2 regions of the Paenibacillus sp. FSL P2-0136 genome follow, and region 1 is predicted to be linked to the other one. Evidence: a T-box and tRNA genes for the amino acid it is inferred to sense, from the RefSeq annotation. Region 1 holds a T-box; the other holds one or more tRNA genes.

The links. The T-box of region 1 lies ahead of NYE26_RS10920 (tryptophan--tRNA ligase). A T-box ahead of a tRNA ligase gene usually reads a tRNA of that ligase, here a tRNA-Trp.
Region 2: it has a tRNA-Trp gene. The T-box ahead of NYE26_RS10920 (tryptophan--tRNA ligase) is inferred to sense a tRNA for this amino acid. The anticodon was not compared.

The regions. Positions count from the first base shown of each region.
Region 1 covers NZ_CP150244.1:2,670,754-2,674,137, reverse strand. Annotated here, with positions in the region: gene NYE26_RS10930 (GNAT family N-acetyltransferase) at 1-4, opposite strand, end outside; gene NYE26_RS10925 (MerR family transcriptional regulator) at 38-916, opposite strand; T-box leader at 1,115-1,371, shown strand; gene NYE26_RS10920 (tryptophan--tRNA ligase) at 1,416-2,417, shown strand; gene NYE26_RS10915 (hypothetical protein) at 2,526-3,384, opposite strand, start outside.
Region 2 covers NZ_CP150244.1:6,144,451-6,147,834, forward strand. Annotated here, with positions in the region: gene NYE26_RS26055 (monooxygenase) at 1-1,424, shown strand, start outside; tRNA gene NYE26_RS26060 (tRNA-Leu) at 1,620-1,698, opposite strand; tRNA gene NYE26_RS26065 (tRNA-Cys) at 1,730-1,803, opposite strand; tRNA gene NYE26_RS26070 (tRNA-Gly) at 1,812-1,886, opposite strand; tRNA gene NYE26_RS26075 (tRNA-Gln) at 1,893-1,967, opposite strand; tRNA gene NYE26_RS26080 (tRNA-His) at 1,988-2,063, opposite strand; tRNA gene NYE26_RS26085 (tRNA-His) at 2,112-2,187, opposite strand; tRNA gene NYE26_RS26090 (tRNA-Trp) at 2,215-2,288, opposite strand; tRNA gene NYE26_RS26095 (tRNA-Tyr) at 2,295-2,380, opposite strand; tRNA gene NYE26_RS26100 (tRNA-Thr) at 2,387-2,462, opposite strand; tRNA gene NYE26_RS26105 (tRNA-Phe) at 2,478-2,553, opposite strand; tRNA gene NYE26_RS26110 (tRNA-Asp) at 2,575-2,652, opposite strand; tRNA gene NYE26_RS26115 (tRNA-Met) at 2,657-2,733, opposite strand; tRNA gene NYE26_RS26120 (tRNA-Val) at 2,766-2,841, opposite strand; tRNA gene NYE26_RS26125 (tRNA-Glu) at 2,862-2,936, opposite strand; tRNA gene NYE26_RS26130 (tRNA-Ser) at 3,073-3,162, opposite strand; tRNA gene NYE26_RS26135 (tRNA-Asn) at 3,166-3,241, opposite strand; rRNA gene NYE26_RS26140 (23S ribosomal RNA) at 3,304-3,384, opposite strand, start outside.

The sequences.
Region 1 (3,384 bases):
TCATTTACTTCCCTTCTTTTCTTGTGTATAGTTACTTTCACTTCAACACTACAGGTTCCAGTAAACTCAAGTCATACAAATTTCCACCGCCCGCAGGGCTGTCATTGCGGATATGTTCTTCCAGACAGAGTCTGCTGCGGTCAGAGCGGTACTTTGGGCTATGGGCTAATTGATCCATCAGCATCTTCCAGGAACCTCCAATGTCTTCACTGCTGTCCAGCTTGGCATATAGCCCGCCGGGCAGGATCATTTCCTCGAAAGGCTCGGGGACGCTGATTCCTTCGGGAATTGTCGCACACATTCCATAGCCATAGGGTTTACCTGCACTACTTGGCATAGGCTTCATATTCCCGCCGAATAACCTCGCCGTGCCCAAGAGATTTGCGGATTCCAACCAATCCATGATAGGACCCATCGCTTTGTCTTCCGGAGAAACGTCTACCACGATATGAAAGGCTACCCTCATAGTTGGCAGTGTAATCACTTTAAATGTGGACTGTCCGGTTACATTACTCATAAAGACATTCTCCATTTCGCTAAGCAGTTCCTCCTGAATGAAGGTTCTCTTATTGGAAGTATTCAGGTAATCGAGTACCTGATGTAATTGCTGTCCCATCTGTTCTAGTTCTTCCTGGTGCACCTGTAGAGCAAGTATCCTGTTCTGTATAACCTGCTTAAGCACAGGCACAGAACTTTTATCCAAGACAGCCTGTATTTCTCTGATCGGGATATCCATTCTCCGCAGCAGCGCTGTGATCCTGATACACTTAAGCGCATGTTCATCGTAGGTACGCCAGCCGGAAGATACCTCTCTCTTACTCTGAAACAATCCTTCTGCTTCCCAGTGCCGCAAGGTGCGGCTCGTCAGCCCGAGTTGCTCCGACAATTGCTGTATGCTAACAACCGTCCTGTTCATTTCTCCCTCCTTCCTGTGATCACATCCCTATCCTATCACTTGACGCAGCGGCAACTTCAAGGAGGAATTTGGATTACTGCCGTATGCTCCTCCAGCTTTGCTCGTATGGTCTGCATGGACTCACTCCTAACCCTACGCGAACTAAAGTTTGACATTCTCCAGAAAGTACTGTATAAATACACTAATTCAATATTATATAACTTTGCAATGACGAAGAGAGTACGCATAACGAATACTTCAGAGAGCTGATGGTAGGTGCGAATCAGTGTAGGGAATATGCCGAAGTGGGCTTCTGAGCATCCAAACCGAACCTTCAGGAAGTAGGCTTTGGCGAAAGTCTCGTCGTTACAAGAGACGCGTATTCAAACCTATAGTGAGGTTTCGATACGTTCAAGCGGTCCGGATCACCGTTCGGACTAACTAAGGTGGCACCACGGGGTTTTCTCGTCCTTTTCAGGATGAGAAGACCCCTTTTTGATTTTATAGACGGAGGGATAATATGAGTAATGACATTGTATTAACAGGAATTAAACCTACGGGCAAAGTCCATCTGGGGAACTACATCGGAGCAATCAAGCCTGCACTGCAAATCGCCGGGGCCAGTGATTGCACTTCACTCTACTTCATTGCCGACTACCATGGGTTAAATTTTATACAGAATAGAGACGAGTTCAGTGATCTGTCTTACAGTATCGCAGCCACTTGGCTGGCACTCGGACTCGACCCGGACCGGGTGATTTTCTATAGACAATCTGATGTGCCGGAGGTCTTCGAGCTGAGCTGGATTCTAGCCTGCCTGACGTCCAAAGGACTGATGAACCGTGCGCATGCCTACAAAGCGATCCAAGATCAAAATGAACAACTGGGCGTGGATGCGGATACTGGTGTTAATATGGGCCTGTTCACCTATCCGATTCTGATGGCTGCGGACATTCTGCTGTTCCAATCAGACAAGGTCCCTGTCGGTAAAGACCAGATTCAGCATGTGGAGATCGCCAGAGATATCGCCGAAAGCTTCAACCGGGTTTATGGAGATACGTTCAAGTTGCCTGACTATATTGTCGATGAGAGCACAGCGGTGATTCCTGGTCTTGACGGGAGGAAAATGAGCAAAAGCTATAACAATACGATTCCGCTTTTCGAAACGGCAGAGAACCTGAAGAAGCTGATCAGCAAAATCAAAACTGACTCTACACTTCCGCAGGAACCGAAAGACCCGGAGACCTCTAATATTTTCTTGTTGTATAAAGAATTTGCGACGCCCACTCAAGTGCAGGAGTTAAGAGACAAATATCTAAGTGGCATTAGCTGGGGTGAGGCCAAGCATGAGCTATTCCAGGTAGTTAATGCTGCTCTGGAGGAGCCACGGAAGAAATACTATGATCTCATGGCAGAGCCAGAGCAGATCGACACAATCTTGAGTGAAGGCGCCCGGAAGGCAAGAGCCCTGGCGGGACCGTTGCTCAAGAAGGTTAAATCGAGGATAGGACGTTATGCGTAGACCGGTTTTAAGACAGTGGTGATCATTTGTTTGTCTTTGAATACACAAAGAAACCACTCTTGGAACAGGTCAGGTCTCTTTCCGTTCCAAGCGTGGTTTCTTCAGCAGCTACAGCTTCTGAAATAACCGTTCCCCGTTGATCTGTATATATCTGTACATGCCGGCGCAGACCGCTGCCATTAGAATGCAGTATCCCAGCAGGATGAGATTTCCGCCCACCCCAGGAAGAAGCATGAACAGTACGGCGGGAACAGCCAGCGTGAGAACGCCGATAACCATCGTTACCAGCACCGACGCACTCTGCTTGATGGCCGCAACTTCACTGGTCCAGTCCAGCTTGGGCAGCTTCAGGTTCACCATAACGCCCAGCAGCGCAGAATAGCAGGCATAGATTACCGGAACGGCCAGCATCAATATACTCTCCGTCAACCCGGCACGCAGGGTATAGACCAGCAGCCCCCAGCTTACGGCTGTAACCGGTAACGTAATAGTGAGATTCACCGCCACCTTGCTGAATACAATTGCCGGTTTGGGCACGGGGGAGCTGGTCAAGATCCACAGATGATTGCCTTCCAGCGAAATAGAGCAGGCTGTCGTACAGCTCAGAACAACGAATAGAGAGATCACCAGCGGACTCAGCGTACTTAGGGAGTCCGACAGCTGCGGGATGTCAAGTATAGTTCCCAGCTGCTCTGAGCTGACGAATAATAAGGAAATGGACATCATCAGGAGCAGCACCATCCCGATCCCTGTGTTCAGCACATAATTGACCGAGCTGAAATAACGCCGCAGCTCCTTTAGATACAAGGCCTTGAATGCTGAATTCGCCTGCAGCGGCTTCATCGTGTATCCGCGGCTTGCTCGGCTGGTCATAAGCCCTGTATGAATCGCCTTATACCGGGTCGCCAGCAGGATTGAGAACAGCATAAAGACCAGCACAGACACAGCGATGAAGAAGAGCAAGGCG
Region 2 (3,384 bases), 3.5 Mb from region 1:
GTGTAAAGGTATGCGTCATTGAGCGACTAAAGGAGACAACCCCATATTCACGTGCGCTTACCGTACATCCACGCACGCTTGAAATATTAGATATGCGTGGAGTGAAATCACAATTAATCAAGCAAGGCCGCTTACTTTCGAGAGGACATTTCGCCGGATTAGATACTCCTTTGGATTTCTCGGTGTTGGATTCTTCTTCCAATCATACCCTCTTTTTACCGCAGAGTGAGACGGAGAAGGTGCTGGAGGACTGGACTCTTAGTCTTGGCGCGGAGGTCTTGAGAGAGGTTGAGGCTCTGTCTGTGCATCAGGATGAGAATGGGGTCAACGTTAAGATCGCGGGACCGCATGGAGAAACAACGTTAAGATCAGCTTATGTGGTAGGTACGGATGGAGCCAGAAGCTTGGTTCGCAAACACGCAAATATATCCTTTGAAGGTACAGATGCGACCTTCACGGCTATTCTGGGGGATGCCGTTCTATCTGATTTGGCTCCTATGAGTGTCATATCCCGAATTACAGAACAAGGATTGGTCAGCATCATTCCAATACATGATCATATTTATCGAGTCTTGATGATCGATATGGAGAGACGTAACGTCTCCAAGGATGAGAGCGTTACATTGGAAGAGTTTCGTTCATCGCTCATCCGTACGACCGGAAGCGACCTGGGATTGAACGATGTGAAATGGATGTCCCGATTTGGAAATGCTACACGGCAAGCGGGACGCTATCGGAATGGTCGATTGTTCTTGGCGGGAGATTCGGCGCACATTCATTTTCCCGCTGGTGGACAGGGAATGAACGTCGGCTTACAAGAAGCGATGAACCTAGGCTGGAAGCTTGCAGGAGCAATCAAAGGCTGGGCTCCAGACTGGCTATTAGACAGTTATCATGCCGAACGTTTTCCATGGAATACGGCCTTGCTCCGGAATACCGAGGTCCAAACCCTGCTTCTGGACGTGACGCCTCTCATCACGGAACTGCGAAGCATGCTGGCTAATCTGATTCAAATACCGGAGGCTAATTATCAAATCGCTGCACAAATTTCCGCCCTGGACGTACATTATGCACCCGACGCCGAAGCGCGTTCCCATCCTTTAAACGGGAAACGTTTCAAAGATCTAAGCTTAAAGCTGAAAGACGGGCAATTAATTAACTCCTATCCACTCCTGCACAAAGGTACTTTTCTTCTGTTGCATTTCCATTCTAATGAACAGAATAGCGGTCAATGGGAAACGTATAGCAACCTTCAAGTTGTACATGCCTCTTTAGCTGAGGCTGAGGCGGATTGGAACGACGTCCACACGGCGCTTATTCGGCCGGATGGACATATTGCCTGGGCGATTTCTCTATCCGATCCAAATCCAATTCAAACCATAAAAGAAGGAATCATTCGCTGGTGCGGAGACATTACCGTGTAGTAATTCGGGATAAACTAAAATCACGCAGTGTTGTCTTGCTAGGATCGAAGCCAAGGAACTCCGGTGGCGCTGGTTATCCTTGACCGGCCGGCGGAGCTGGCGACTGGAGGAACTTTTGCGGTAGGGAAATGATCCAGAAAAATAAGAACAGCCCATTAGATGAAAAATCTAATGGGCTGTTCTTACTAAAAATAATACCGGCGAGAGGACTCGAACCTCCACGGTTTCCCACTCGATTTTGAGTCGAGCGCGTCTGCCATTCCGCCACGCCGGCGTACACATATATAAATTCCAGAAAAAAATAATGGAGGTGCCACCCAGATTTGAACTGGGGATAAAGCTTTTGCAGAGCTTTGCCTTACCACTTGGCTATGGCACCACATGAAATGGAGCGGACGACGGGAATCGAACCCGCGACCCTCGCCTTGGCAAGGCGATGCTCTACCGCTGAGCCACGTCCGCATATAATGGCTGGGGATATAGGAATCGAACCTATGAATGACGGAGTCAAAGTCCGTTGCCTTACCGCTTGGCTAATCCCCAATATATTTTTTAAAAGAAAATGGGGCGACCGATGGGTCTCGAACCCACGAATGCCGGAACCACAATCCGGTGCGTTAACCCCTTCGCCACGGTCGCCATGTGAAGCTTTTAAGTTGTATTGCTATGTAATTCTTATAAAAGAAATGGGGCGACCGATGGGTCTCGAACCCACGAATGCCGGAACCACAATCCGGTGCGTTAACCCCTTCGCCACGGTCGCCATATGATTCTTTTATATGAAATTACTTGGCAGGGGCAGCAGGAATTGAACCCACACCAACGGTTTTGGAGACCGTTGTTCTACCTTTAAACTATGCCCCTAAAAAATGGTGGAGGCTGATGGATTCGAACCACCGAACACGTACGTGAGCAGATTTACAGTCTGATGCGTTTGGCCACTTCGCTAAGCCTCCACGGTATGGTGCCGGCGAGAGGACTTGAACCCCCAACCTACTGATTACAAGTCAGTTGCTCTACCAATTGAGCTACACCGGCATATTAAGTTGTGTATGGTGGCGCGGGAGGGAATCGAACCCCCGACACAAGGATTTTCAGTCCTTTGCTCTACCGACTGAGCTACCGAGCCATAAAAGTAATTTTGTAAAGATGGCGGAACCGACGGGATTCGAACCCGCGATCTCCTGCGTGACAGGCAGGCATGTTAGGCCAACTACACCACGGTTCCAAATTGGTTGCGGGGGCAGGATTTGAACCTGCGGCCTTCGGGTTATGAGCCCGACGAGCTACCGGGCTGCTCCACCCCGCGTCATTGAACAAAATCTATTCGGTTAAGATAGATGGTGGAGGCTGAGGGGTTCGAACCCCCGACCCTCTGCTTGTAAGGCAGATGCTCTCCCAGCTGAGCTAAGCCTCCATGTATCAGTTCCAAAAAAATGGTGACTCGTATGGGATTCGAACCCATGTTACCTCCGTGAAAGGGAGGTGTCTTAACCCCTTGACCAACGAGCCATGCTGTGTAAAAAGTATTGCTACGGAGAGAGAGGGATACTCTTCACTTCGTTACGAGATTGCGAAGCAGTGCTAACGATGCCTATGCTCCAACGAACCACTGAGGGTTCTCATCCCTATCAAAGAAGTATTGCTACGGAGAGAGAGGGATTCGAACCCTCGAGACGCTTGTGGCGCCTACACGATTTCCAATCGTGCTCCTTCGGCCAAACTCGGACACCTCTCCATATGGCTCCCCGAACAGGACTCGAACCTGTGACAACTCGATTAACAGTCGAGTGCTCTACCAACTGAGCTATCAGGGAATATACATATCAGGCTTGATCGCCTGAAAACTGAATCCGAAACGAATCTGCGTGTTAGAAATTTGGATAAGCCCTCGACCGATTAGTATTGGTCAGCTCCATGCATTGCTGCACTTCCACCTCCAACCTATCTACCTCGTCGT